Regions from separate parts of the Streptomyces sp. NPDC015661 genome, predicted to be linked through region 1. Evidence: riboswitches for the same ligand, from Rfam matches in the RefSeq annotation. Region 1 holds a riboswitch; each other region holds the start of a gene.
The links. Region 1 has a riboswitch for cobalamin ahead of cobN (cobaltochelatase subunit CobN). Riboswitches for the same ligand answer to the same signal wherever they lie in the genome.

Region 2: it holds a riboswitch for cobalamin, as region 1 does, so the genes downstream of both, ACF07V_RS11620 (cobalamin biosynthesis protein) here and cobN (cobaltochelatase subunit CobN) in region 1, are expected to answer to the same signal.
Region 3: it holds a riboswitch for cobalamin, as region 1 does, so the genes downstream of both, ACF07V_RS35695 (ABC transporter substrate-binding protein) here and cobN (cobaltochelatase subunit CobN) in region 1, are expected to answer to the same signal.

What each region holds. Positions count from the first base shown of each region.
Region 1 is NZ_JBIBST010000012.1:219,018-228,697, forward strand. It holds gene ACF07V_RS30485 (cobalt-precorrin-5B (C(1))-methyltransferase) at 1-1,076, opposite strand, end outside; gene ACF07V_RS30490 (cobalt-precorrin-6A reductase) at 1,089-1,811, shown strand; gene ACF07V_RS30495 (PA14 domain-containing protein) at 1,819-4,230, opposite strand; gene ACF07V_RS30500 (precorrin-2 C(20)-methyltransferase) at 4,351-5,844, opposite strand; gene ACF07V_RS30505 (precorrin-8X methylmutase) at 5,841-6,494, opposite strand; gene ACF07V_RS30510 (cobalamin biosynthesis protein CobG) at 6,491-7,726, opposite strand; cobalamin riboswitch at 7,806-7,939, shown strand; gene cobN (cobaltochelatase subunit CobN) at 7,980-9,680, shown strand, end outside.
Region 2 is NZ_JBIBST010000003.1:699,565-709,244, reverse strand. It holds gene ACF07V_RS11635 (alpha/beta hydrolase) at 1-725, opposite strand, end outside; gene ACF07V_RS11630 (anion permease) at 1,090-2,352, shown strand; gene ACF07V_RS11625 (hypothetical protein) at 2,369-2,590, shown strand; cobalamin riboswitch at 2,711-2,843, shown strand; gene ACF07V_RS11620 (cobalamin biosynthesis protein) at 2,878-3,864, shown strand; gene ACF07V_RS11615 (cobyric acid synthase) at 3,861-5,369, shown strand; gene ACF07V_RS11610 (putative cobaltochelatase) at 5,533-7,575, shown strand; gene cobO (cob(I)yrinic acid a,c-diamide adenosyltransferase) at 7,575-8,183, shown strand; gene ACF07V_RS11600 (cobyrinate a,c-diamide synthase) at 8,177-9,568, shown strand; gene ACF07V_RS11595 (ZIP family metal transporter) at 9,571-9,680, opposite strand, start outside.
Region 3 is NZ_JBIBST010000018.1:108,131-117,810, reverse strand. It holds gene ACF07V_RS35720 (MFS transporter) at 1-1,274, shown strand, start outside; gene ACF07V_RS35715 (amidohydrolase) at 1,271-2,551, shown strand; gene ACF07V_RS35710 (alkane 1-monooxygenase) at 2,559-3,731, opposite strand; gene ACF07V_RS35705 (TetR family transcriptional regulator) at 3,846-4,442, shown strand; gene ACF07V_RS35700 (cold-shock protein) at 4,668-4,874, shown strand; cobalamin riboswitch at 4,972-5,097, shown strand; gene ACF07V_RS35695 (ABC transporter substrate-binding protein) at 5,185-6,240, shown strand; gene ACF07V_RS35690 (FecCD family ABC transporter permease) at 6,237-7,274, shown strand; gene ACF07V_RS35685 (ABC transporter ATP-binding protein) at 7,271-8,119, shown strand; gene ACF07V_RS35680 (TetR/AcrR family transcriptional regulator) at 8,148-8,873, opposite strand; gene ACF07V_RS35675 (MFS transporter) at 9,014-9,680, shown strand, end outside.

The DNA of each region.
Region 1 (9,680 bases):
CGGTCGATGCAGATCACGTCCACTGCGACCGGCGCGCCGCGCAGGACGGCCAGGGCCTCGTCGCGGGCCCGGGCGGCGACCAGGTCGCCCAGGGGGACGGCGGCGGCCTCGCAGAGGCGGAGGGCGGCGAGGCCGGTGTTGGCCTCGGCGATCTCGGCGGTCAGGGACTCCGACGCGCCGCCCGTGCGGGCCAGGTCCGCGAGGAAGGCCTTGTCGACCTGGGAGCGGGCCGAGTGCAGGTCCAGGTGGCCCGCGGCCAGTTTGGAGAGCTTGGCGAAGCCGCCGCAGATCGTGAGCCGGTCGACGGGGTGGCGGCGGATGTACTTGAGGACGGCGCCCGCGAAGTCGCCCATGTCGAGGAGGGCGATCTCGGGGAGGTCGTAGATCTCCGTGACCGTGCGCTCCGACGTCGAGCCCGTGCAGCCCGCCACGTGGGTGAGGCCGCCCGCGCGGGCCACGTCGACGCCCCGGCGGATCGAGTCGATCCAGGCGGAGCAGGAGTACGGGACGACGACGCCGGTCGTGCCGAGGATCGACAGGCCGCCGAGGATGCCGATGCGGGGGTTCCAGGTGGAGCGGGCGATCTCGGCGCCGTTGTCGACGGAGACGGTGATCTCGACGTCGCCGCTTCCTCCGTGCCGGGCGGCGACCTCCGCCACGTGCTCGCGCATCAGCTGCCGGGGGACGGGGTTGATGGCGGGTTCGCCGACATCCAGGGGGAGGCCCGGGAGGGTCACCGTGCCGACGCCCTCGCCCGCGCGGAAGACGACGCCGGAGCCGGCCGGCAGGAGCCGTACCGTCGAGCGGATCACGGCCCCGTGCGTGACGTCGGGGTCGTCGCCCGCGTCCTTGACGACGGCGGCCATGGCGGAGCCGCCCGACAGGGACTCGGCGGTCAGCGCGAAGGACGGCGTCTGGCCCTTCGGCAGGGTGATCGTCACCGGGTCGGGGAAGTCGCCGGTGAGCAGGGCGGTGTACGCGGCGGTGGTGGCCGCCGTCGCGCAGGCACCGGTCGTCCAGCCCGGGCGCAGGCCGGTGTGCTTGAGTTGGGCCTCACGCCCGCCGCCTGTACTCACGAAGAGGCTCCTGTGCACGTACTCATTCTCGGCGGGACCACCGAAGCCCGCGCCCTCGCCGGACTGCTGCACGGCCGGGTCCGGGTCACCAGCTCCCTCGCGGGGCGGGTGGCGAGCCCGCGGCTGCCGGCCGGGGAGGTCCGGATCGGCGGCTTCGGCGGGCCGGAGGGGCTCGCCGCGTGGCTGCGGGAGCACGCCGTGGACGCGGTCATCGACGCCACCCATCCCTTCGCCGAGCGGATCAGCTTCAACGCGGCCGGGGCGGCCGCCACCGCCCATGTTCCCCTGCTGGCCCTGCGCCGCCCCGGCTGGGGCCCGGTCGAGGGCGACGACTGGCGCTCGGTGAGGTCCCTGGAGGAGGCGGCGCGGGCCCTGGACGGCCTCGGCGACCGGGTCTTCCTGACGACGGGCCGCATGGGCCTCGCGGCCTTCGCCGACTGCCCGCAGTGGTTCCTGGTCCGCTCGGTGGACGCCCCGGACGCCCCGATGCCGGCCCGCACCGAGCTCCTCCTCGACCGGGGGCCGTTCACCCTGGACGGAGAGCGGGAGCTCCTCGCCCGGCACCGGATCGACGTCGTGGTGACGAAGGACAGCGGCGGCGCGGCGACGTCCCCGAAACTGACCGCGGCCCGCGAGGCGGGCCTCCCGGTCGTGGTCGTCCGCCGCCCCCCGGTCCCGGAGGGGGTACGGACGGCGGCGACCCCGGAGGAGGCCGCCGCCTGGGTGCTGCGGTAGAGGTCCGTCAGAGCCAGGAGGCCCAGATTCCGTACGCCTGTTCCCGGACGGAGACGTCGGCGCCCGAGGGGTCGGTGAAGACCACCCGGTAGTAGTAGAGGCCCCGCAGGTCCTCGTGCACCGACGTGTCGTAGTAGGTGCCCGGTGCACTGCTCACGGCGCCGGTGGTGAGGATGGTGTAGGTGCTTGTGGCCGGGTCCCAGCGCTCCACGCGGTACTGGGTGGCGGTCCCGCAGGGGACGGCGGATCCGTCGGAGCACCACCGGTCGATGCCGGGGTAGTTGGACTCACCGATCTCGGTGCTCGTCCAGCCCGGCGGCCGGGTGTCCGGCAGGGTGACGGTGATCTCCGCCGGGTGGAGGCCCTCCAGCTGGGGGTCCGGGTCGTAGGCGTCCATGGCGGCGACCCGGTAGGCGTGCTCACGGCCGTCGGGGATCGTCGGGCAGAGGATCTCGGTCTTGGTCATGGAGCTGCCCCACCAGCAGTTCCTCTTCCAGGACGTCTCACCGGTGGCGGGGTCGGTGGTGCTCTGCCACACCGCGTAGCCCTGGACGTCGTCGTCGGCGGGCGGGGTCCAGGTGAGGTGGACGCCGAGCGGGATCCGTTCGGCGGCCAGGTTCAGGACGGGGGCCGGGCGCTCGGTGTCCGGGGTGGTCGCCGTGGCGGCGGGTCCCGGCTGCGACGCGTGTCCGTACCGGTCGATCGTCACGACCCGGTACTCGTAGGTCGTCTCGGACTTGCCCTGGACGTCCCGGCAGCGGCCGTCGATCATCTTCCGGCCGGCGTACGCGGGAACGGTGTCGTCGGCCCACGTCCAGCTCACCTCGGGGTCCGTGAGCGGCTGGTCGTCCGAGGTGAAGGGCTTGCATCCGGCGACGACGCCGGTCTCGCCGGTCGCGGTGTCGGTGCGGATGATCCGGTAGGTGGGAAGGGGGGCCTGGTCGACGGTCCACGGGTCGGCGCCGAGCCACCAGATGTACACACCGCCGTCCGTCCTGGTCGCCGTCGTACGGAACGGCGGGATGGACTCGGCCCGTTCGGCCATCGACAGCGTGATCTCCACCGGGGCGGCGGCGTTGCCCTTCGCGTCGAGGGCCCGCACCGCGTACCGGTAGCTGTCGGCGACCGCGACCGACTGGCGCGGCACGACGTCGGTCGCCGTCGTGGTGTCTCCCGTGGGCAGGGCGTTCAGCTGGCCGCCGGTCGCCGGGTCGTACTGGAAGACCTGGTAGGAGGCGGCCCCGGCCACGGGGGCCCACGTCAGGTGGGGGACGCCCGACCGGTGGTCGACGCGGGCGCCGGTGACGGGCGCCGGGGGCGTCAGATCCGAGGTCGTGACGGTGGTGGCGGGCGAGTACGCGGACCAGTTCCCGGCGGCGTCGCGGGCCCGGCCCCGGTAGGTGACCTTGCTGCCGTCGGCGGGCTGGCCGGTGTCGCAGAAGGCGCCCTTGGCGCCGGAGTGGACCGTGGTCCAGGCGCCGGTCAGCGGGTTCTGGCGCTGGGCCTCGTACCAGGCGATGTCGGCCCCGTTCGCCGCGGTGGTGACGAGTTCGGGGGCCGCGTAGGGCAGGTTGTCCGGGCAGGCGTCCAGCATGACGGAGGGGGCGAGGGGCGGCGTCTTGTCGACCGAGGTGACGGGGAGGTCGGCGGAGCCCGGGGACTCGTTGCCGGCCTTGTCGACGGCCCGGATCTCGTAGAGGAAGCTCTGCCCGGTGGCGGGCGGGTGGTTCACGAAGGACGTGCCGGTGATCAGGGTCGTCGTGCTGCTTCGCGCCCAGGTGGTGGAGGTGTTCGGCCGCCGGTAGACGCGGTAACCGCCGAGGTCCATCTCCTTGTTGGGGGCCCAGCGCAGGGTGACCTGGTTGAGGGCCTTGTCGTACGCGACGGTGACGCCGGTCGGCGCGAGCGGGCGCACCTTGTCCACGGTCGCCGAAGTGCGGGGCGCATAGCCGAACTTGACGTTCGCGGCGCCCGTCCAGGCCGCGTAGTACACCGTGATGGTGTGGCGTCCGGACGGGATCGTGAGGTCGACCGTCTTCTTCTGGGTGGTGGAGACGTTCCTCCACAGGTCGATCCTGCGCACGCCGTCGACGTTGACGCGGATGCCGTCCTGGGCCTCGGCCGTGAGGGTGAAGGGGCCGCCGGAGCCGAAGTCGCGGGTCACCGACCAGCGGACGGAGAAGTTGTCCACGGGCAGGGTGACGCCGGCCGGGTCGCCGTAGCCGTAGTTCTCGGCGATCGCACTGTCGCAGGTGGTCAGCTTGGGCGTGCCGGTGAAGGTGGGGTTGGGGAAGTACTCCGCCTTCCACGCGGGCGCCGCGCAACTGACGGCCGCGGTGGCCGGGGTGGCGGTCAGGAGACCGCCGGAGGCGGCGAGCGCGGCCGTGACGGCCAGGGCGCTCAGCCGGGTACGCGTCATCACAGGGAGAGGGCCCTTTCCGGACCTACGTGAAGCAGGTGCAACAGGTGAACACCTGTGTGACTCACGAGGTGGGGGCAAGGTTGTCCCGCCCCCACCTCGGATCTCATGCATCGGATCTCAGCCGTACCGCCGCGGCGTCCACGTGATCGTGCGGCCGTCGCCCCGTTCGACCGCGCGTGTCTGCGAGGAGCCGATCAGGAGGAGGGTGCGCATGTCGACCTCGGAGGGGTCCAGGGTCTTCAGGGTCAGCACCCGGACGGACTGCTCGGGGCCGCCGACGTCGCGTGCGACGACCACCGGGGTCTCCGGGGCGCGGAGTTCGAGGAGGAGGTCGCGGGCGGCGGCCACCTGGTGGGTGCGGGACTTGGAGCCCGGGTTGTAGAGGGCGATGACGAGGTCGGCGCCGGCCGCCGCGCGGAGGCGGGCCTCGATGACGTCCCAGGGCTTGAGGCGGTCGGAGAGGGAGATGGTGGCGTAGTCGTGGCCCAGCGGGGCGCCGGCCGCGGCTGCCGCCGCGTTGGCGGCGGTGACCCCCGGGAGGACCCGTACGGGAACGTCCGCGTACTCCGGTTCGCAGGCCACCTCCAGGACCGCCGTCGCCATGGCGAAGACGCCCGGGTCGCCGCCGGAGACGACCGCGACCTTCCGGCCGCGCCGGGCCAGGTCGAGGGCGAACTCGGCGCGCTCGGACTCGACCTTGTTGTCGGAGCCGTGCCGGATCTGGCCGGGGCGGAGGACGGGGACCCGGTCGAGGTACGTCGTGTAGCCGACGAGGACGTCGGCGTTGACGAGCGCGCCGCGCGACTCGGGGGTGAGCCAGGGTGCCCCGGCCGGGCCGGTGCCGACGACGGTGACCTCGCCCGTCTCCCGTACGGGAGGCTCCTGGTCGACACGGGAGGGGAGGACCGCGACGGAGAAGTACGGGACCGAGGAGGGGTCCACGTCCGTCAGCTGCTCCGTGCGCTCGCCCTGCATGAACGCCCGCTCCACATACCGGGCGTCGTCCAGCCGGCCCGCCCGCTCAAGCGCCCGCTTCACCGTCGGGAACGTGCGGCCGAGCTTCATCACGACCGCCGAGTCGGTGCCCGCGAGGCGGGCCGTCAGCTCGTCCTCCGGCAGGGTGCCGGGGATGATCGTGAGGACTTCCTCCGCCTCGCACAGCGGCTCGCCGAGCCGGGCGGCGGCGGCGCTGACGGAGGTCACGCCGGGGATGACGGTCGTGTCGTAGCGGTCGGCGAGCCGCTTGTGCATGTGCTGGTACGAGCCGTAGAACAGCGGGTCGCCCTCGGCGAGGACGGCGACGGTGCGGCCGGCGTCGAGGTGGGCGGCGAGCCGGGCCGAGGCCTCCTCGTAGAAGTCGTTCAGGGCGCCCCGGTAGCCGCCCGGGTGGTCCGTGGTCTCCACCGTGAGCGGGTACATCAGCCGCTCCTCGATGTGGTCCTCGCGGATGTGCTCGGCGGCGATGGAACGCGCTATCGAGCGGCCGTGGCGGGCCGAGTGGTAGGCGATCACGTCGGCGGAGGCGATGGCCTTCACGGCGGCGACCGTCATCAGGTTCGGGTCGCCGGGGCCGAGGCCGACCCCGTACAGCTTTCCGGTCACGGTGGTCATGCCTGGATCTCCGCTTCGTGGGCGAGGGCGTTGATCGCGGCGGCCGTCATCGCGCTGCCGCCGCGCCGGCCCCGTACGACCAGGTAGTCGAGGCCGAGGGTGTTCTCGGCCAGCGCGTCCTTGGACTCGGCGGCGCCGATGAAGCCGACCGGGATGCCGAGGACGGCGGCGGGCTTCCCCGCGCCCTTCGCGACCATCTCCAGGAGGTGGAAGAGGGCGGTCGGCGCGTTGCCGATGGCGACGACGGAGCCTTCGAGGCGGTCCCGCCACAGTTCGAGGGCGGCGGCCGAGCGGGTGGTGCCGAGCTCGGCGGCGAGGCCGGGGACGGCCGGGTCGGAGAGGGCGCAGAGCACCTCGTTGTCGGCGGGCAGCCGCTTGCGGGTGACGCCGCTGGCGACCATCTGGGCGTCGCAGAGGATGGGGGCGCCGGCCCGGAGGGCGGCGCGGGCGTTCGCGACGACCTGCGGCGAGTGGGCGATGTCCTGCACGAGGTCGGTCATGCCGCAGGCGTGGATCATCCGGACCGCCACCTGGGCGACGTCGGCGGGCAGGCCCGCGAGGTCCGCCTCGGCGCGGATGGTGGCAAAGGACCGGCGGTAGATCTCCGTCCCGTCCTTCTCGTAGTCGAACATCCTGGTGCTCTCGCTCATCTCGTGTGGGGCAGGCTGCGGGCCGCCGCGACTGCTGCGGTCAGGGAGGTGCGGGGGGTGGGGACGTCGTCCACCAGGTAGGTGTCGTCGCCGGTGGCGAGGACCTCGATCCAGGCGCCGTGCGGGTGCCCGCAGCGGCGCGCGCACCCGGAGAAGTGCACGGGCAGCGGCCCCGGGGGCGCGGCCAGCGCGTCCGTCCGGACGTCGGCGAGGGACTTGCCGCAGCCGGGGCGTCCGGTGCAGGCGGTGACGCCGGCGCCGGGGGCGTCGGGGCGGGTGATCAGCCCGTACGACGCGAGGGCGGGGAGTCGCGCGGGGTCCGCGGTGGCGACCGCGCCCCGCCACGGCGTGAGCCGCAGTTCGTCGGCACCCTCGGCCAGGGCCCGCAGCTGGGCGGCGGTGAGCCGGCCGAGCGGGGCGAGGACGTGCAGGGCGCGGTCGCCGAGCGGCCCGGGCGCGGGCGGCGGGGACACCGGAAGCGGCGGTACGGGTACGGGCTCCGCCGCGATCCCGGCCCGCGCGAGGGCCCCGGCCCAGTCGGGCACGTGCTCCTCGGGCAGCTCGTGCGGCCGCCAGGCCCCGTTCCCGGCGGCCTCGGCGGCGTCGAGGAAAGCGAGGGCGGCGGTGAGGGCGGCCCGGACGGCGTCGGCGGCGGCGAGCCGGAAGACCCGGGAGCCGAGCCACAACAGGACGGACCCGTCCGGTCCTGCGATCAAGCTCACATCGCCGCCGAGTCCGGCGACGTCCCCGCGCCCGTCGTCCAGGACGAACAGGAACCGTCCCGAAAGGGACGCCGCCCGGGGTTCGGCGCACAGGGCGCCGTCCAGCGCCCGGGCCCACAACTGCACGTCCGCGGAGCCGAGTCCGTCGAGTCCCGCCCCGGGCGAGGCCAGGATGTTGCGGACGCGCTCGTGGGTGGGGGAGGGCAGCAGGCCCGCCCCGGCCAGGAGGGCCGCGAGCTCCGCCCCGCAGTCCTCGGCGAGGCCGCGCAGCTCGGCGTTGCCGCGCGAGGTGATGCTGATCCGTCCGTCGCCGAGGGTCTCGGCGGCGCGGGCCAGCACCTCGGCCTGACGGGCCGTCAGTCGCCCTGCGGGCAGGCGCAGTCGGGCCAGGCGTCCGTCGTCGGCGGGGTGCAGGCGCAGCGCCCCGGGGCAGGCGTCGCCACGGTCCCGTATGCGAACTTCGCCCGGCTCGGGCGTCGGGGGTGGGGTGGGCGGCATGGCGGCGAGCATACCCACGGGGAACCGGCCGGCCACCGAGTGTGATCCGGTCGACCCCGCCGCTCCCTGGGGCCCGCCTACGCCACGATCTAGGATGCAGATCGGCATGGGGTCCCAGGACCCCGGGGAGGAAGCCCGGTGAGAATCCGGCGCGGTCCCGCCACTGTGAGCCCGTACCCGTGAGGGGACGGGTGAGTCAGGAACTCCCGCCGTCCATACGACCACCCGGGGCGCGGACAACCCCGAGGAAGGGCCTGAGCTCGCCATGCTCCTGCTGCTGTCGCACTCCGACACCGACCTGCTCAGCGCCCGCGCGGCCAACGCCGCCCAGGCCGAGGGAGCGGTCGCGTACCGCTTCGCCAACCCCTCCCGTCTCCCCCTCGCCGACCTCCCGGCCCTGCTCGACGGCGTCGACCTGGTCGTCGTCCGGCTCCTCGGCGGGCTCCGTTCCTGGCAGGAGGGGCTCGACACGGTCCTCGCCGCCGGAAAGCCGGTCGTCGTGCTCAGCGGCGAACAGGCCCCCGACGCCCAGCTGATGGAGGCCTCCACCGTCCCCGTCGGCGTCGCCACCGAGGCGCACGCCTATCTGGCGCACGGCGGTCCGACCAACCTGGAGCAGCTGGCCCGCTTCCTCTCCGACACCGTCCTGCTCACCGGCAACGGCTTCGAGGCCCCGGCGGCCGCCCCCACCTGGGGCCCGCTGGACCGGGTCGCGAAGGACACCGACGGGCCGACCGTCGCCGTGCTCTACTACCGCGCCCACCACATGAGCGGGAACACCGCCTTCGTCGACGCCCTGTGCGGCGCGATCGAGGACGCCGGCGCGCGGGCCCTCCCGCTGTACGTGGCGTCCCTGCGCGCCCCCGAGGCGGAGCTCGTCGAGACGCTGCGGGGAGCCGACGCGATCGTCACGACCGTCCTCGCCGCCGGTGGTACGAAGCCCGCCGAGGCGCAGGCCGGCGGCGACGAGGAGGCCTGGGACGCGGGCGCGCTCGCCGCGCTCGACGTGCCGATCCTCCAGGCCCTGTGCCTGACCGGCTCGCGCGCGAACTGGGAGGAGAACGACGAGGGCCTCTCCCCCCTCGACGCCGCCAGCCAGGTCGCCGTGCCCGAGTTCGACGGCCGGCTCATCACCGTCCCGTTCTCCTTCAAGGAGATCGACGCCGACGGTCTGCCCGCGTACGTCGCCGACGCCGAGCGCGCGGCCCGCGTCGCCGGGATCGCCGTCCGGCACGCCCGGCTCCGCCACATCCCGAACGCCGAGAAGCGGCTGGCGCTCGTCCTCTCCGCGTACCCGACGAAGCACTCCCGCATCGGCAACGCCGTCGGTCTGGACACCCCGGCCTCCGCCGTCTCCCTGCTCCGCCGCCTGATCGCCGAGGGCTACGACTTCGGGCCCGAGGCCGAGCTCCCCGGCCTGGTCTCCGGCGACGGCGACGAGCTGATCTACGCCCTCATCGAGGCCGGCGGCCACGACCAGGACTGGCTGACCGAGGAACAGCTCGCGAAGAACCCGGTCCGCATCCCGGCCGCCGACTACAAGCGCTGGTACGCGACCCTGCCCGCCGAGCTCCGCGAGCAGGTCGAGGAGCACTGGGGCCCGGCGCCCGGCGAGATGTTCCTCGACCGCTCCCGCAACCCGGAGGGCGACATCGTCCTCGCCGCACTGCGGCGCGGGAACCTCCTCGTCCTCATCCAGCCGCCGCGCGGCTTCGGCGAGAACCCGATCGCGATCTACCACGACCCCGATCTCCCGCCGTCCCACCACTACCTGGCCGCCTACCGCTGGATCGCCGCCCGCGCCGAGGACGGCGGTTTCGGCGCCGACGCCATGGTCCACCTGGGCAAGCACGGCAACCTGGAGTGGCTGCCCGGCAAGAACGCCGGCCTCTCCGCCGCCTGCGGCCCCGACGCGGCCCTCGGCGACCTGCCGCTGATCTACCCGTTCCTCGTCAACGACCCGGGC
Region 2 (9,680 bases), on a different contig from region 1:
AGGGCCATCGAGGCACCGGTCCCCCAGCCGTGCAGGACGACCTTCCGGGCGCCCCGGCGGACGGCGTAGCGGATGGCGGCGTCGACGTCCCGCCACTCGGAGTCGCCGAGGTGGGCGAGGCCGTCCGGGGAGGCGGGGGCTCCTTCGTCGCCGCGGTAGGCGGGGACGAGGACGGGGATCTTGCGGTGGTGGAAGAAGGGGACGAGGTTCAGCGGGTGCTCGCGGGTGGTGCCGAGGCCGTGCAGGGCGATCACCCAGGTGGTGCGGGGGCCGGCCACGAGCCAGGCGGGCAGGGGGCCGAGTTCGCCGGGGATCTCGACGTCCTCGTGGGCGAGCCCGAGGGCGCTGATGGGGGTGCCCCGGTGCAGCTGGGGGGTGAGCCGGACGCGGGCGCCGGGCCCGAGGACGCCGAGCTCGACCCGCTCCAGGCGGCGGACGACGGTGTCGGCGGTGTGCGGGACCCGGTCGAGGACGGGGCCGAGGACGGCGTGCAGTCCGGGGGCCTCCATCCCGTACGTGCCGGGGCGCAGCGAGGCGAGGCTGCGGGTGAGGGTGACCCGCTCGGGTCCCGTGGCGTGCACGGTGAGCCGCGGGTCTCCGGGCAGTGGTCGTCCGGACGGCGCCTTGAGGGCGACGTCGCTGGCGTACCGGCCGGCCGCGAACGCGGCCGCGCCGACACCGATCAGGGTGGTGACGGCCGCTGCCGTCGCTGTAGCCGGGCGCACGCTCCCAGTCTCGGCAGGTCGGGGTGGGGCTGCCACCGGGGGGACCCGGCGGGGGAGAAGCGGAAGGGTCGCTCAGGGGAGTGACATGGGTCTCCTCCGCGGGGTCATCCGGTCGGATGGTCGCGTCCAGGGAGCGGAACGGGATGACGGGGGAGGAAGCGGGACAGGTCGCATGTGCCCCGGGAGGACTGGGATGCCCGTGGTTCCGGGGTGACCGCATCGTGGACACCGGGTCCCCCGGAGCGAGAAGCGGAACCTCTTGACACCGGTTAGAGACACCACGTCGCCCGGCCCAGTTCATCTTCCGTTCACTCAGGTTGCTTACGTTCAACGAAACACTGACGTCGAACGATTGCCTGGGTAAATGGAACACATCACGCTGCTGCTCGCCATTGTGGTCGTGACAGCTCTCGTGTTCGATTTCACGAACGGTTTCCACGACACCGCCAACGCGATGGCCACGACCATCTCGACCGGTGCCCTCAAGCCGAAGACGGCGGTGGTCATGTCCGCCGTGCTGAACCTCGTCGGCGCGTTCCTGTCCGTGGAGGTCGCCAAGACGATCTCCAAGGGACTGGTCAACGAGGACGGCATCCAGCCCGAAGTGATCCTCGCCGCGCTCGTCGGCGCGATCCTCTGGAATCTGGTGACCTGGCTGGTCGGACTGCCCTCCAGCTCCTCCCACGCCCTGATGGGCGGCCTCATCGGCGCGACCGTCGCCTCGATCGGCGTCAGCGGCGTCAACGGCGAGGTCGTCGTCAGCAAGGTCCTCATCCCGGCCGTCGCCGCGCCGATCGTCGCCGGCATCGCCGCGATGCTGGCCACGAAGCTGACGTACAAGATCGGCGCCAAGACCTCCGAGAAGGACACGGCCAAGGGCTACCGCGTCGGCCAGATCGCCTCCGCCGGTCTCGTCTCCCTCGCCCACGGCACCAACGACGCCCAGAAGACGATGGGCATCATCACCCTCGCCCTGGTCGCCGGCGGCTCCCTGCCCTCCGGCGCCAACCCGCCGGTCTGGGTCATCGTCTCCGCCGGCACGGCGATCGCGCTCGGCACGGCCCTCGGCGGCTGGCGCATCATCCGCACCATGGGCAAGGGCCTCACCGACCTCCAGCCGCAGCAGGGCTTCGCCGCCCAGACCAGCGCGGCCACGGTCATCCTGGCCTCCTCCCACCTGGGCTTCTCCCTCTCCACCACGCACTCCGTCTCCGGCGCCGTCATGGGTGCGGGTCTGGGCCGCAAGGGCGGTGTCGTCCGCTGGTCGACCGCCACCCGCATGTTCGTCGCCTGGGGCCTGACCCTGCCGGCCGCCGGCCTGGTCGCCGCCGGTGCCGAGTTCGTCGCCCGTCAGGGCAACTGGGGCGTCTACGTCGTCGCGGCCTTCCTCGCCGCCTCCTGCCTCGGCATCTGGCTCGTCTCCCGCCGCCAGCCGGTCGACCACACCAACGTCAACGAGGTCGACACCGACGCCGAGCCCGAGGGCGTCGTGACCACCGCGATCGCGGCCGTCACCCCGCCGCCGGCCGGTACCGTCGCCGCCGTCGCGGACGAGGACCTGAAGACCACCATCCCCGCGCCGGCCCCCACGGACCCGGCCGCTCCCCCGGCCACCGCCGCGGTCTAAGGAACTGGAACCAAGCATGAAGATCGACTGGGCAGCTCTCGGCTCCGTCTTCGGAGTCAGCCTCGTGGCGACCGTCGCCCTCGTGGGCCTCTTCACCCTCGGTGTCATCGGCCTCTCCAAGCAGGAGCAGGCCGCCACCCAGGGAGGCTCCGCCGTCCTGGCCCGCACCGGCGCCTACGCCTGCTTCGCCCTGTGCCTGGCGGCCGTGGCGTACGGCATCTACCTGATCGTCGCCTGACGGTCCTCACCACCCCGGCCGGGCGGTCCGCACCTCGCGTGCGGGCCGCCCGGCCGTCGTGTTTGTGGTGCTTCGCACAGTGACGCGGCGCAGGTCAAGGGTGAGTTGACGGCTGTTCTCGGGCCGTGGTGGACTGCCGAGGCCATTACGGCGGCAGTAGAGGAAGTCCGGTGCGATTCCGGCGCGGTCCCGCCACTGTGACCGGATCCGAAGGGTCCGGGAGTCAGGAACTCTCGCCGCCGGTCACGTCGATCCAGGGCGCGGACCCTGAGTGAGGACACGTCGCCATGCCCGGCCGCAGCCCCACCCTGTCCAGAGCCAGCCGCCTCTCCCCGGACGGATTCGCGTACGGCGCGGCGGCCGGTCTCGCCGTCGACCTGCTCGTCGGCGATCCCCGCCGCGGACACCCCGTCGCCGCCTTCGGCCGGGCCGCGGGCCGGGTCGAGAAGGCCCTCTGGCACGACCACCGCGGCTGGGGCGCCCTGCACACCGCCGTCTGCGTCGGCGCCACCGTCGCGGCCGGCGCCCTCGCCGCCCGTACGGTACGGGACAGCCGCGCCGCCTCCGTCGCCCTCACCGCCGCCTCGGTCTGGGCCGTCGTCGGCGGGACGACCCTGGGACGCGAGGCCCGCGCGATCGGCGGCGCCCTCGCCGCCGGGGACCTGGAGGTCGCCCGGGAACGGCTGCCGCACCTGTGCGGACGCGACCCGCAGTCCCTCGACGGTCCCGCGATGGCCCGCGCGGTCGTCGAGTCCGTCGCCGAGAACACCTCCGACGCGGTCGTGGGCGCCCTCTTCTGGGGAGCGGTCGCGGGCGTGCCGGGCCTGGTCGGCTTCCGCGCGGTGAACACCCTCGACGCGATGGTCGGCCACAAGAACCCCCGCCACCGGCGGTACGGCTGGGCCTCGGCCCGCCTCGACGACGTGGCCGGCTGGCCCGGGGCCCGGCTGACCGCCGCCCTCGCGACCGTCGCCGGCGGGAACCCGCGCGGGGCCGTACGGGCCTGGCGGGCGGACGCCGCGAAGCACCCGAGCCCCAACGCGGGACCGGTCGAGGCCTCCTTCGCGGGCGCCCTCGGCGTACGGCTCGGGGGCACCCTCTCGTACGCCGGACGGGTCGAGCACCGGCCCGTCCTCAACGGGGAGGGGCGGCCCGTCGAGGTCGCCGACATCGACCGCGCGGTCCGGCTCTCCCGCCGGATCACCGGACTGACCCTGGCCGCCTGCGTCGGCGGCCGCATGATCGCGAGCGCGCTGAAGCGGAGGAACGCATGAGGGGTGGGGGGCTGCTCGTCGCCGGGACCACGTCCGACGCGGGCAAGAGCGTCGTGACGGCCGGCATCTGCCGCTGGCTGGTACGGCAGGGCGTCAAGGTCGCGCCGTTCAAGGGACAGAACATGTCCCTCAACTCCTTCGTCACCCGGGAGGGCGCCGAGATCGGCCGTGCGCAGGCCATGCAGGCGCAGGCCGCCCGGGTGGAGCCGACCGCGCTGATGAACCCGGTGCTGCTCAAGCCCGGCAGCGACCGCTCCAGCCAGGTCGTCCTCATGGGCAAACCGGTCGGCGAGATGAGCGCCCGGGGCTATCACGGAGGCCGGCAGCAGACGCTCTTCGAGCCGGTGATGGCGTGCCTGGAGGAACTCCGGGGCACGTATGACGCCGTGATCTGCGAGGGGGCGGGGAGTCCGGCCGAGATCAACCTGCGGCGCACGGACATCGTGAACATGGGCATCGCGCGCGCCGCGCGGCTGCCCGTGGTCGTCGTCGGGGACATCGACCGGGGCGGGGTCTTCGCCCAGTTCTTCGGGACGACGGCGCTGCTCGCGCCCGAGGACCAGTCGCTGGTCGCGGGCTACCTGGTCAACAAGTTCCGGGGCGACGTGACCCTCCTGGAACCGGGCCTGGACATGCTGCACGGGCTCACCGGGCGCCGGACCTTCGGTGTCCTGCCGTACGCGCACGGCCTCGGCATCGACGAGGAGGACGGCCTGCGGGTCTCCCTGCGGGGCACCGTCCGCGAGTCGGTCGTCGCGCCGCCGGTCGGCGCGGACGTACTGCGGGTCGCCGTCTGCGCGGTGCCGCTGATGTCCAACTTCACGGACGTCGACGCGCTCGCCGCCGAACCGGGCGTCGTGGTCCGCTTCGTGGACCGGCCCGAGGAGCTCGTCGACGCCGACCTCGTCGTCGTGCCCGGCACCCGGGGCACGGTCAAGGCCCTCTCCTGGCTGCGGGAGCGGGGACTCGCGGACGCCCTCGTCCGGCGCGCGGCCGAGGGCCGGCCGGTGCTCGGCATCTGCGGCGGCTTCCAGGCCCTGGCCGAGCGCATCGAGGACGAGGTCGAGTCGAAGGCGGGGGTCGTCGACGGACTCGGCCTGCTGCCCGTACGGGTGCGGTTCGGGGTCGAGAAGACCCTCGCCCGGCCGGTCGGCGAGGCGCTGGGCGAACGGGTCGAGGGCTACGAGATCCACCACGGCGTCGCCACCGTGGACGGCGGGGAACCCTTCCTGGACGGCTGCCGGGTCGGCTCCGTGTGGGGCACCCACTGGCACGGCTCGCTGGAGAGCGACGGCTTCCGCCGGGCGTTCCTGCGCGAGGTCGCGGCGGCGGCGGGCCGCCGGTTCGTGCCCGCCCCGGACACGTCCTTCGGCGCGCTGCGCGAGGAGCAGCTCGACCGCCTCGGCGACCTGATCGAGGAGCACGCCGACACGGACGCGCTGCTGCGGCTGATCGAGGAGGGAGCCCCGAAGGGGCTGCCGTTCGTGCCGCCGGGGGCGCCGTGAGCGCGGGATCCCCGCGTGGGCGGGGAGCACACGAGAACTCCGCCCACAGCTGGGCTGACGGCGGGGCCATCCCCATGACCGTGGGGAACGCCGACAGTCTCGCCCACGTCTCAGGCGCCTACGGTCGAGTCGAACAGAAGTCACCCGAAGGAGCGAGCATTCGATGAACACCCGCTACCCGTTCACCGCCGTCGTCGGCATGGACGACCTGCGGCTCGCGCTGCTGCTGACTGCGGTCAGCCCAGCCGTGGGCGGTGTGCTCGTGCGGGGCGAGAAGGGCACGGCAAAGAGCACCGCCGTTCGCGCGCTCGCCGAGCTGCTGCCCGAGGTGCCGGTCGTCGTCGGCTGCCGGTTCAGCTGTGACCCCACCTCGCCGGACCCCGGGTGCCCGGATGGGCCGCACGGGGACGGCGCCGCCAACGCCCGGCCCGCGCGGATGGTCGAGCTGCCCGTCGGGGCCTCCGAGGACCGGCTCGTCGGCTCGCTCGACATCGAGAAGGCCCTCGCCGAGGGCGTGAAGGCCTTCGAGCCGGGGCTGCTGGCCCATGCGCACCGGGGAATCCTGTACGTCGACGAGGTGAATCTGCTCCACGATCACTTGATCGATGTCTTGCTCGATGCCGCCGCGATGGGTCAGTCCCACGTCGAACGCGAAGGCGTCTCCGTACGGCATGCCGCCCGCTTCCTGCTCGTCGGGACCATGAACCCCGAAGAGGGCGAGCTGCGGCCGCAGTTGCTCGACCGCTTCGGTCTCACCGTGGAGGTCGCCGCCTCGCGGGACCCGGAGCAGCGGGTCGAGGTCGTACGGCGGCGGCTCGCGTTCGAGGACGACCCGGCCGCCTTCGCCGCCCGCTGGGCCGGCGAGGAAGCCGCCCTGCGCGAACGGATCGTCGCCGCGCGGGCGTTGCTGCCCCAGGTCACCCTCGGGGACGCCGTGCTCCTCCAGATCGCCGCGACCTGCGCCGCCTTCGAGGTGGACGGCATGCGCGCCGACATCGTCATGGCCCGGACCGCGACCGCCCTCGCCGCCTGGGCCGGACGGACCGAGGTCACCTCGGAGGACGTGCGGCAGGCCGCGCTCCTGGCCCTCCCCCACCGCCGGCGTCGCTCGCCGTTCGACGCGCCCGGACTCGACGAGGACAAGCTCGACGAGACCCTGGAGCAGTTCAAGGGGGACGCACCGGACGACGATCCCGAGCCGGACGGGCCCGGGGACGGCGGTCCTGACGGGGGCGGCGGCGGGGGTGTCCCGCCGCAGGGCGAGGGGCCCGGGGGTCCTGCGCCCGAGTCCGCCGAGGCACCGGAGAGCGCGCCCGCCCCGCAGAACTCCGGCGCCGGTGCCGGTGAACGCGCCGCCGTCAAGGCCGGCGAACCCTTCCGTACGAAGGTGCTGAGCGTTCCCGGTCTCGGCGAGGGCGCGGCCGGGCGCCGTTCCCGGGCCCGCACCGAGCACGGCCGTACCACCGGCTCCACCCGGCCCCGGGGCGCGCTGACCAAGCTGCACCTGGCCGCGACCGTCCAGGCCGCCGCCCCGCACCAGCGGGCGCGCGGGCGGTCCGGGCCAGGACTGGTGGTCCGCCGCGACGACCTGCGGCAGGCGACCCGGGAGGGCCGTGAGGGCAACCTGGTGCTCTTCGCCGTGGACGCCTCCGGCTCCATGGCGGCGCGGCAGCGGATGAGCGCCGTGAAGGGCGCGGTGCTCTCGCTGCTGCTCGACGCCTACCAGCGGCGCGACAAGGTCGGTCTCGTCACCTTCCGGGGGCGGGACGCCGAGGTCGCGCTGCCGCCGACCTCGTCCGTGGACGCGGCCGCCGCCCGCCTGGAGAAGCTGCCGACCGGAGGTCGTACACCGCTCTCCGCGGGGCTGCTCAAGGCCCATGACGTGCTGCGGGTCGAACGGCTGCGGGACCCCTCGCGCCGCCCGCTGCTCGTCGTCGTGACCGACGGGCGGGCGACCGGCGGCGGGGCCGACCCGGTGGCGCTCGCGGCCCGCGCGGCGCGGCTGCACGCCGCCGACGGCACGGCCTCGGTGGTCGTGGACTGCGAGACCGGCCCGGTGCGCCTCGGGCTCGCCGGGAACCTGGCGCGTGAACTCGGCGGCACCGCCGTCACCTTGGACGAGCTGCGCGCCGACTCGATCGCCGGCCTCGTCCGGGACGTACAGGCAGCAGGACAGACAACGCAGACAGCATGGAGGGCCGCTTAATGCCGCAGGGACAGCCGACCGTCGTGCCCGACGACGGCCTCACCACCCGTCAGCGCCGCAACCGGGCACTGGTGATGGTGCACACCGGAGTCGGCAAGGGGAAGTCGACCGCCGCGTTCGGCATGGCGCTGCGCGCCTGGAACCAGGGCTGGCCGATCGGGGTGTTCCAGTTCGTCAAGTCCGCCAAGTGGAAGGTCGGCGAGGAGAACGCCCTCAAGGCGCTCGGCGAGACCGGCAAGGGCGGCACGGTCACCTGGAACAAGATGGGCGAGGGCTGGTCCTGGATCCAGCGCGAGGTCGCCGAGGGCGAGCAGTCCCACGAGGAGAAGGCCCGCGAGGGCTGGGAGCAGGTCAAGCGGGACCTCGCCGAGGAGAGGTACAAGTTCTACGTCCTCGACGAGTTCGCCTACCTGCTGCACTGGGGCTGGATCGACGTCAAGGAGGTCGTCGAGGTGCTGCGCGACCGTCCCGGGCAGCAGCACGTCGTCATCACCGGCCGCAACGCCCCGCAGGAGCTCGTCGACTTCGCCGATCTCGTCACCGACATGTCCAAGGTCAAGCACCCGATGGACGCCGGTCAGAAGGGCCAGCGGGGCATCGAGTGGTAGCACGTCTCGTCATCGCCGCGCCGTCGTCCGGCGCGGGCAAGACCACGGTCGCGACCGGCCTGATGGCCGCGTTCGCCGGCCGTGGTCTGGCCGTCTCCCCGCACAAGGTCGGCCCCGACTACATCGACCCGGGCTACCACGCGCTCGCGACCGGACGCCCGGGCCGCAACCTCGACGCGTACATGTGCGGTACGGGGCTGGTCGCACCGCTCTTCCTGCACGGCTCGCGCGGCTGCGACCTGGCCGTGGTCGAGGGGGTCATGGGCCTGTACGACGGGGCCGCCGACCAGGGCGAGCTGGCGTCCACCGCGCAGGTGGCGAAGCTGCTCAAGGCACCGGTGGTGCTCGTCGTCGACGCCTCCTCGCAGTCGCGGTCGGTGGCGGCGCTCGTGCACGGCTTCGCGTCCTGGGACCCGGAGGTGCGGATCGGGGGCGTGATCCTCAACAAGGTCGCGTCGGACCGGCACGAACACCTGCTGCGGGAGGCGCTCGGGGAGTCGGGGGTGCCGGTGCTCGGCGTGCTCCGGCGTGCCCCCGCCGTGGCGACGCCGTCGCGGCACCTCGGGCTCGTGCCGGTCGCCGAGCGGCAGGCCCAGGCGGTGGAGGCGGTGGCCGCGCAGGCGGAGCAGGTGCGGCAGGGGTGCGACCTGGATGCGCTGATGGCCCTTGCACAGTCGGCGCCGGAGCTTCGCTGCACGCCGTGGGTGCCTGAGGTTGACGGGCGGCTGCACGCCGGTGGTCGCGTTGTGCCCACCCGTTCCGCCCCGGCGGAACGCATGCCCACAACGCGGCCTGTGGTAGCCGTCGCCGGCGGGGCGGCATTCACCTTCTCGTACGCCGAGCACACGGAGTTGCTCCAGGCCGCCGGCGCCGAGGTCGTCACCTTCGACCCGCTCCGGGACGAGGCCCTCCCCGAGGGGACGAGCGGGCTCGTCATAGGCGGCGGCTTCCCCGAGATGTACGGCGAGCAGCTGTCCGCCAACGAGCCCCTCCGCAAGGCCGTGGCCGAGCTCGCCGCCTCCGGCGCGCCGATCGCCGCCGAGTGCGCCGGGCTCCTGTACCTGGCGCGGTCGCTGGACGGGCACCCGATGTGCGGCGTGCTCGACGCCGACGCGCGGATGTCGGAGCGGCTCACGCTCGGCTACCGGGACGCCGTCGCCGTCAGCGACAGCGTCCTCGCGCCGGCCGGGGCGCGGCTGCGCGGCCACGAGTTCCACCGCACCGTGATCGAGCCGGGTGCCGGGCCGCTGGCGGCCTGGGGCCTTCGGCAGCCGGAGCGGCGCGTGGAGGGCTTCGTGCAGGGCGGGGTGCACGCCAGTTATGTGCACACCCACTGGGCGGGGTCGCCCGAGGTCGCCGCGCGGTTCGTGGGGCACTGCGCGTGAGTTCAGCCGCCGGAGACGCCCACCACGAGCCAGATGAAGGCCACGCCCGCCACCGTGCACAGCACGGTGGAACGGGCGGGGTGTTCGTGGTGGGCCTCGGGCAGGATCTCGG
Region 3 (9,680 bases), on a different contig from region 1:
TGCCTGCTCCGACCCTTCCGGCGTCCCCGGCGGCGCCGCCCGCGCACCGCGGAACCGTCCGGCTCACGGTCGTCCTGCTCTTCGCGGCCTGGCTGGTCGACTACGCCGACCGGCTCGTGATCAACCTCGTCCTGCCGTCCATCGGCGCCGAGTTCGACATCGACCGCACACAACAGGGCCTCGTCGTCTCCGCGTTCTTCCTGTCCTACGCCCTGTGCCAGATCCCCGGCGGCCTGCTCGCCGACCGCTTCGGCGGCCGACGGGTGACCCTCTGGGCCCTGCTGTCCTGGTCGGTCTTCACCGCCCTCACCGGGTTCGCCTGGTCCTTCGCGGTCCTGCTCGCGCTGCGCCTCGCCTTCGGCGCGGCCGAGGGCGTCTTCCCGCCCGCCTCCATGAAGGTCCTCGTCGAGCGCACCCGGCCCGAGGAACGCGGTGCCGCCAACGGCAAGGTGATGAGCTCCAACGCCCTGGCCGCCGTCCTCACACCGCTCGCCGTCGCCCCGCTCGTCGCCGCCTTCGGCTGGCGCTCGGCCTTCTGGTCCACCGCCGCCCTCGGCGTCCTCGCCCTGATCGCCGTACGCCTCCTGCTCCCGGCCCCGCTGCCCGGTACGCAAGAAGCCGGGGTCCCCCGCCCGCCGCTCCGCACCGTCCTGCGCAAGGGCGTCCTGTGGCGCTTCGCCCTGATGATGTTCGGCTACAACACCATCGTCTGGGGCCTCAACACCTGGGTCCCCTCGTACCTCTCCGAGGAGCACGGGGTCTCCCTCACCTCGGCCGGCGCCCTCGTCGCCGTCCCGGCGCTCGGCGCCGCCGTCGCCACCGTCCTCGGCGGGCGGCTCGCCGACCGGCTCGGCGGCCGGCACCGCGTGATCATCGTGCCCGGCATGGCCGTCGCCGCCGTCGCCCTGCTCCTCATGGCGAACACCCCGTCCCTCACCGGCTTCGTCGTCCTCGGCACGGTCGCCGTCTTCGCCGCCTCCCTCGCGTACATGCCGATCTTCGCCGTCCCCCTCGCCGGCCTCACCCCGGAGTACGTGGGCGTCGGCAGCGCCGTCGTCATCCTCGGCGGCCAGGTCGCCGGCATGGTCGCCCCGCCCGTCATGGGCGCGCTCGCCGACGCCTTCTCCTTCCAGGTCGCCTTCGGCTTCCTCGTCCTCGGCGCGGTGATCGCCGCCGTCATGGCCTGTCTGACCCCGCAGGACGCCGACGCCTTCCGCGCCGCCGCCGACCGCGCGCCCCGCCCCTCCCGCACCGCAAAGGAAACCGCCGCATGACCACCGACCTCGCACCCCTTCTCGCCGGACTCGACGCGCGCCTGCCCGCCCTGCGCGCCCTGTACGAGGACCTGCACGCCCACCCCGAGCTGTCGTTCCAGGAGTTCCGTACGGCCGGTGTCGTCGCCGAGCGGCTGCGCGCCCAGGGCTGGGAGGTCACCGAGGGCGTCGGCCGCACCGGCGTCGTCGGCGTCCTCGCCAACGGACCCGGCCCCGTCGTCCTGCTCCGCGCCGACATGGACGCCCTCCCCGTCAAGGAGGAGACCGGGCTCCCGTACGCCTCGACCGCCACCGGCACCGATCCCGACGGCAACGCCGTGCCCGTCATGCACGCCTGCGGGCACGACATGCACGTCACCTGCCTCCTCGGCGCCACCGGCCAGCTCGCCGGGCACCGGGACGCCTGGCACGGCACGGTCGTCGCCGTCTTCCAGCCCGCCGAGGAGGTCGGCGGTGCGCCCGTCATGATCGAGGACGGCTTCCTCGACCGCTTCCCGCGCGCCGAGGTCTGCCTCGCCCAGCACGTCGCCCCGGCCCCCGTCGGTTTCCTCGGCACCCGCCCGGGACCGGTGATGGCCGCCTCGGACAGCCTCCGCGTGACCCTCTTCGGGCGCGGCGGCCACGGCTCCACCCCCGAGACGGCCGTCGACCCGGTGGTGATGGCGGCGGCGGTCGTCCTGCGCCTGCAGACCGTGGTCTCCCGGGAGATCGGCGCCTCGCAGACGGCGGTCGTCACGGTCGGCTCGCTGCACGCCGGGACGAAGGAGAACATCATCCCGGAGACCGCCGAGCTCAAGGTCAACATCCGCTCGACCACCCCGGCCGTACGCGACCGGGTCCTCGCCGCCGTCGAGCGGATCGTCCGCGCGGAGGCCGCCGCCTCGGGCGCCCCCAAGGAACCCGAGATCGCCCCCATCAACGCCTTCCCCGTCACCGTGAACGAGCCGGAGGCGACGGCCCTCGTGCAGACGGCGCTCGCCGAAGTCCTCGGCGAGGGAAGGGTCTTCACCCTCCCGGCGGCCGTCACGGGCAGCGAGGACTTCGGCGTCTTCGGGACCGCGCTCGGCGTCCCGTCCGTCTTCTGGCACTTCGGCGGCGCCGACCCCGCGCTGTACGCGGGCATCGACCCCGACGCCCTGCTGGAGGACGGCCTCCCCGACACCGTCCCCGCCAACCACTCGCCGCACTTCGCCCCCGTCCCCGGCCCGACGATCCCCCTCGGCGTGACCGCCCTCCTCGCGGCCGCGGCGCCGTGGCTGATGAAGCGGTCGGTGTAGGGGCGGCTCAGCCGGTCGCCGTCCCGTACCGGGCGAGCAGGCGGGCCCGGCGGGACGGCTGGAGGTTCGCCCGGGTCACGTCCCCGTCGTAGTGGGCGAGGACCCGGGGGTCCATGACGCGGCGCCAGAGCGGCGGGACGTACGCGAGGACGATCATCCCCGCGTACCCCGTCGGCATCTCCGGGGCCTCGTCGAAGTGGCGCAGCGACTGGTAGCGCCGGGTGGGGTGCGCGTGGTGGTCGCTGTGCCGCTGGAGGTGGTAGAGGAAGACGTTCGAGGCGACGTTGTCGCTGTTCCAGCTGTGGCGCGGGGCGCAGCGCTCGTACCGGCCGCTCGCGGTGAGCTGCCGCTTGAGGCCGTAGTGCTCGGTGTAGTTGATGACTTCGAGCAGGCAGAAGCCGAAGACCGCCTGGCCCGCGAGGTACGGCAGGACTCCGGGACCGAAGGCGAGCGCGAGCCCCGCGAAGAGCGCGAACGACAGCGCCCAGGAGCCGAGGACCGTGTTGCGCGGGCTCCACACGGACCGGCCCCGGCGGGCGAGCCGGCGCTTCTCCAGGCGCCAGGCCGAGGTGAGGCTGCCGAGGACGGTCCGGGGCAGGAAGCGCCAGAAGCTCTCGCCGAGCCGGGCGCTCGCGGGGTCCTCCGGGGTGGCGACGCGGATGTGGTGGCCGTGGTTGTGCTCGACGTAGAAGTGGCCGTACCAGGTCTGGGCGAGCGCGATCCGGGAGAGCCTGCGCTCCAGTGCCTCCGTCTTGTGCCCCAGTTCGTGGGCGGTGTTGATGGCGATGCCGGCGACCCCGCCGAGGGTGCACGTCAGCCCGATCCGGTCCAGGAGGGCGAGGTCGCCCCGGGTGATCAGCCAGCAGCCGAGGACGAGACCCGCGTACTGGAGGGGGAGGTAGAGATAGGTGCACCAGCGGTAGTAGCGGTCCTGCTCCAGGTGGGCGAGCGCGCTGTCCGGCGGGTTGGCGGAGTCCTTGCCGATGAGGTGGTCGACGACCGGGAAGATCACGTACAGGACGAGGATCCCGGTCCACCAGAAGAGGCGGAGCCCGGTGGCGGCCACCAGACCCCAGGAGAGGAAGGGGAAGGCCGGGATGAGCAGGCCGAGCAGCCAGAGCAGGCGCTTGGGGTCGCGCCAGGCGGCGGGGGCTTCGGGGGAGTCGCTGTGCAGGGCCAAGACCGGCTCCTCGGAGAGGTGGACACTTCACCTGCGTTCTGTCCAGTTGATAGACGGATTCACTGCAAGGTGTCAATGCTCTGGACAGGGGCCGGTGGATAAAGTGGGGGCACGATGACACGTTTCCGTGAGAGTGTTCGGTCCCTCCTGCGCGAGCAGGTGCTCGACGCCGCCTACCGGCTCGTCGCCGCCGACGGCTGGGGCGGGCTCCGCATGGCCGCCATCGCGCGGGCCGCCGGCATCAGCCGCCAGACGCTCTACAACGAGTTCGGCTCGAAGGAGGCCATCGGCAACGCCCTGGTCCAGCGAGAGCTGGAGGGCTTCCTCCTCGGCATCCAGCGTGAACTCGACGCCCATCGGGGCGAGTTGGAGGCGGCAGCGGCGGCGGGCGTCGGCTACACGCTGCAGCAGGCCGTGGACAACCCGCTCATCAAGAGCGTCCTGCTCGCCGCGCGCGGCGGCGAGGACGATCTCCTGGCCTATCTCACCACGCGCCCGGAGCCGGTCTTCGGCACGGCGATGGCGATGCTCGACGCGTACGCGATCGAGGCCTGGCCCGACGTCGACGAGGAGTCCCGCGGCCTCGCCGTCGAGACGATCGTGCGGCTCACCGTCAGCCACATCGTCCAGCCGGTGGCCGCGCCGGAGGAGTCGGCGCGGCGCATCGCCAGGATCACGGCACGGATCGCCTACCCGGGCGGCCGCGCCTGAGGCGAGCTCCGCGAGGAAAGGGCGAGGCCCGCTGACGGACACGGGGGATCTCCGGCAGCGGGCCTCTGTTGAATATTGTACGAGATCGTTTGGGGTGGTTCTCCCCGGGGCGGCGGCGGTGGCGAAGGGCGGGTGCGCGGGGTACATCTCCCCTGAGGCGCGGACACGGCCCGCCCGGGGCCGGACACCCTCGACCGCGTCGCCCGAGCCGACGAGGAGGCCGCCGTGGATGGCAGAAGCAAGGGGTTCGTGCAGTCCTTCAACCGTCTCGGCGGGTACGGCTTCGTCGTCCCCGTGGGCTCCGAGGAGCAGGTCTACTTCAGCGCCGAGGACATCGAGAGCGAGGAGCGGACGGTCTCCGAGGGGCAGCAGGTCTCCTTCGTCCTGGTCCTCGGCGACGGCCGCTTCGAGGCGAAGGAGCTGCGCGTCTGACGTCGACGGGCGTCCCGGGGCGCGGCGGCCGGCCGGTGGTACTGTGCCGAGGCCAGTCGCACCTTTGTACGCACCTGAACGGGTACGTCCACGGGTCAGGGAATCCGGTGCGAGACCGGAACTGACGCGCAGCGGTGAGGGCGACGGGCGGAGCATCGGCCACTGGGCGGCACGACGGGCCCGGGAAGGCGCTCCGTCCGGCTGACCCCGAGTCCGAAGACCTGCTGGCGGCCCCGGCGGCACGCCGCCGACCGGGGAGCACCGTACGACAGGCTCCGCGTATGAGCCGTGGACGCAGAGGAAGTTCCCCGTGCCCCTCGGACACCCCGTCCGCTCCGCCGTGCTCGCCCTGGTCGGCGTCCTGGTCCTCACCGCGACGGTGACCGGATGCGGCGGTTGGACCGCCGCGCCGGCCGGGAAGGGAACGGCCCCGGAGCGCGGCTACCCCGTCACCTTCGACGACAACTGCGGACGGCCGGTCCGCGTCGACCGCGCCCCGCGCCGGGCCGTCGCCCTCGACCAGGGGGCGGCGGAGATCATGCTCTCGCTCGGCCTCGCCGACCGCATGGTGGGCACCGCCACCTGGACCGACCCGGTGCTCAAGGGCCTGGAGAAGGAGAACGCGAAGGTCCCGCGCCTCGCCGACCGCTACCCCTCCTTCGAGAAGGTCCTCGACACCGAACCCGACTTCGCGGCCGCCTCGTTCGCGTACACCCTCGGCAAGGGCGGGGTCGCGCCCCGCGAACGCTTCGAGCAGCTCGGCGTCCCCACCTACCTCTCGCCCACCGACTGCGTCGGCAAGGACAACAGCGGCGACGGCGACGGCGTCCGCACCCGCCCCCTCACCATGGAGACCGTCTACGGCGAGATCCGCGACCTGGCCCGGGTGTTCGGCGTCCCCGAGCGCGGCGAGAAGCTCGTCGCCGGACTCGAGGACCGGGTCGCGAAGGCCACGGCGGCCGCCGACTTCACCGACGCCACCGTCCTCTACTGGTACTCCGACGCCAAGGCGCCCTACATGGCGGGCTGTTGCGGGGCGCCCGGGATCGTCACGAACGCCCTCGGCGCGAAGAACGTCTTCGACGACACCCGCGAGGAGTGGCCCCAGGTCAACTGGGAGACCGTCGCGGACCGTGACCCCGACGTCCTCGTGATCGGCGACCTCACCCGCCGCGCGCAGTCCGCCGAGAGCGCGGCGAAGAAGATCGAGTTCCTGGAGTCCGACCCCGTCACCCGGAACATGACGGCCGTGAAGCACAAGCGGTACGTCCTGCTCAGCGGGCAGGCGATGAACCCCACCCTCCGCACGGTGGAGGGCGTCGAGAAGGTGGCGGCCGCGCTCCGCTCGTACGGTCTGGCGAAGTGAGCACCACCCGGCGGGAGGTCACGTCCGCCACGGCGCTCCTGTGGACGACGGCCGGACTCGTGCTGCTCGGCCTGTCCGTCGCCGTGGCCGTCACCGTCGGACCGGCGGACATAGGCGTCGGCGAGGCCGGTTCCGTGATCGCCGCCCACCTCGGCGGCGGAGTCTCCGAACTCCCGCCGATCCGCGACGGGATCGTCTGGGACCTGCGGCTGCCCCGCACCCTCCTCGCCGCCGTCTGCGGCGCCGGACTCGCCGTCTGCGGGGCGGTGATGCAGTCGCTCCTGCGCAACCCGCTGGCCGACCCCTTCGTCCTCGGCGTCTCCTCCGGAGCGTCGACCGGCGCGGTCGCGGTCGTCGTCCTCGGCATCGGCGGCGGGGTCCTCTCCGTCACCGGCGGGGCGTTCCTGGGGGCGGTGGTCTCCTTCGCGCTCGTCCTGCTGCTCAGCCACACCCTCGGCGGCTCCACGGACCGGGTGGTCCTCGCGGGCGTCGCCGCGATGCAGCTCTTCTCCGCCCTGACCTCCTTCGTCGTCATGACCGCCGCCGACGCCGAGACCACCCGGGGCGTGCTCTTCTGGCTGCTCGGCTCGCTCGCCGGGGCCGGCTGGAGCGAGGTGTGGCTGTGCCTCGCCGTCCTCGCGGCGGCCCTGCTGATCTGCGGCGGGTACGCGAGGACCCTGGACGCCTTCGCCTTCGGCGAGGAGGCCGCCGCCTCGCTCGGCGTCGCCGTCGCGCGGACCCGGCTCGTCCTGCTGTGCGTCACCGCCCTCCTGACGGCCGCTCTGGTCTCCGCCGCCGGCGCGATCGGCTTCGTCGGCCTCGTCCTGCCGCACGCCGCCCGCGCGCTCGCCGGCCCCGGACACGCCCGCCTCCTGCCGGTCACCGCCCTGGCCGGAGCGGTGTTCCTCGTCTGGGCCGACACGCTCGCCCGCACGGTCCTCGACCCCCAGGAGGTGCCGGTGGGCGTGGTGACCTCGCTGATCGGCGTACCGGCCTTCGTGCTCGTGCTGTACCGCACGAGGAGCGGCCGATGACCACGACCGCCGACAGGGGAACGGAGACCGGCGAGGGGCTCCGCGCCGAACGGGTCTCGCGCACGGCCGGCGGCACCCTCGTCCTCGACGGGGTCAGCGTCTCCCTCGCCCCCGGCACCGTCACCGGGCTGCTCGGCCCCAACGGTTCGGGCAAGTCCACGCTGCTGCGCCTCCTCGCCGGCGTCCTCGCCCCCGACTCCGGGCTCGTCACCCTCGACGGCGACCCGCTGGGCGGGCTCGGCCGCCGCACGGTCGCCCGGCGCCTCGCCACGGTCGAGCAGCAGGCCGACACCCGGACCGACCTGACCGTCGCCGACGTCGTACGCCTCGGCCGCATCCCGCACCGCAGGGCCTGGACCCCGCCCTCGGCCGCGGACGAGACCGCCGTCCGCACCGCCCTCGAACGGACCGGGCTCACCGACCGCGCCCGGCAGCCCTGGCGCACCCTCTCCGGCGGCGAACGCCAGCGCGTCCAGATCGCCCGGGCCCTCGCCCAGGAACCGCGTGAACTCCTCCTCGACGAGCCCACGAACCACCTCGACATCCAGCACCAGCTCGACCTGCTCGCCCTCGTCGCCGGACTCCGCCTCACGGCCGTCGTCGCCCTGCACGACCTCAACCTCGCGGCGATGTACTGCGACCGGCTCGTGGTCCTCGCCCGCGGCCGGGTGGTGGCGGGCGGCCCACCGGAGGAGGTCCTCACCGAGGAGCTGATCGCCGAGGTCTACGGGGTCCGCAGCACCGTGACCCGGCCGGGACCCGACGGGCGCCCCCACATCCGCTTCCTGGGCACGGTGACCCCGCGCCCGAGTCCCCAGGGAGTGGCGCGCCCGCACGAGCGGTGAGGGCGCCGGGGCCCGGCCGGGCGTCCGGTCAGCGCGGGAGCCGCATCTCCAGACCGTCCAGGACCACGTCGAGGCCGTAGGCGAACTTGGCGTCCCGGATGGCGACCGGGTCGGCCGCCGCCTGGGCGGCGGCCTCGGCGTACGACTCGGCGAGGTGGTCGTGGTCGGCGGCCGCCTGCTGGGCGGCGGGCATGAGACGGGCGATGAACCCGGCCTCGGTCTCCCCGGAGCGGGCGACCGTGGTGAGCCAGGCGGCCTCCGTGGTGCTCATGCCGATGACGTACGACAGGAGGGTGTCGATCGCCCGGCTCGGCTCGGGGAACCCGGCGGCCGTGAACAGGGCGGCGAGTCGCTCCGAGTACGACATCAGGTTGGGGCCCAGATAGGCGAGGCCCGCCTGCCCGAGGGTCGACGAGAGCCAGGGGTGGCGCAGGGCCGTCGCGCGGAAGGCCTCGGCGGCCTCGGCGGCGGCGGCCCGCCAGGGGCTGCCCGCGGGCGGGACGGAAATCTCGCCGGCGACCTCGTCGACGGCGAGCTCCATCAGCTCGTCCTTGGTGGCGACATGGCGGTAGAGCGAGGTCGCCCCGGCGTTCAGACGGGCGCCGAGCTTGCGCATGCTGAGCGCCTCGATGCCGTCGGCGTCCAGCATGACGACCGTCTCGCGGACGATCGCGGCCCGGCTGAGCGCGGGCTGGTCGGGGGCGGACTGCTCGCGGGCCCATACGGACGGGACGGGGTTCGCCTTGGCGGCCATGGTCCTCCTGCCTTCTCTGCGTACGGCGTTCGCATTCAGCGTACAGGTCTCCGGGGTTGCGAACACTGTGCGCAGCTGCGTACAGTGTTCGCGTCGAGGCGCTCCGAGGGGAGCGAACGAAACCCGAGGGGGAACTCCCGATGGAAACCCGCAACCCACGCCGCTGGTGGATCCTGGTCGTGCTCTGCCTGAGCACCCTGGTCCTGGTCGTCGACAGCATGGCGCTCACCGTCGCCGTACCGTCCATGACCGAGGACATCGGGGCGAGCGCCCAGGACATCCAGTGGATCCTGGACTCCTACATCCTCGTGTTCGCGGGACTCCTGCTCACCTCGGGCAGCCTCGGTGACCGCTTCGGCCGCCGGAAGGTCATGGTGATCGGCCTGCTGCTGTTCGGCGCGGCCTCACTCGCCGCCACGGTCTGCACCAGCCCCGGCCAGGTCATCGCCGCCCGCGTCACGATGGGCGTCGGCGGCGCGCTGATCATGCCCTCGACGCTCTCCATCCTCATCACCGTCTTCGACGAGGACGAGCGGCCCCGCGCCATGGCCGCCTGGGGCTCCGTCTCCATGCTCGGCCTCGTCGGCAGCCCCGTCCTCGGCGGCGTCCTGATCGACCACTTCTCCTGGCACTCGATCTTCTTCATCAACGTCCCGGTCGTGGCCCTCGCCGTCCTCGCCGCCCTCACCCTCATGCCCGAGTCGAAGGGCCCCTGGCAGAAGCCCGACCCGCTCGGCGCGATCCTCTCCGCCGTCGGCATGACCGCGCTGATCTGGTGGATCATCGAGATCCCGCAGCACGGCGCCT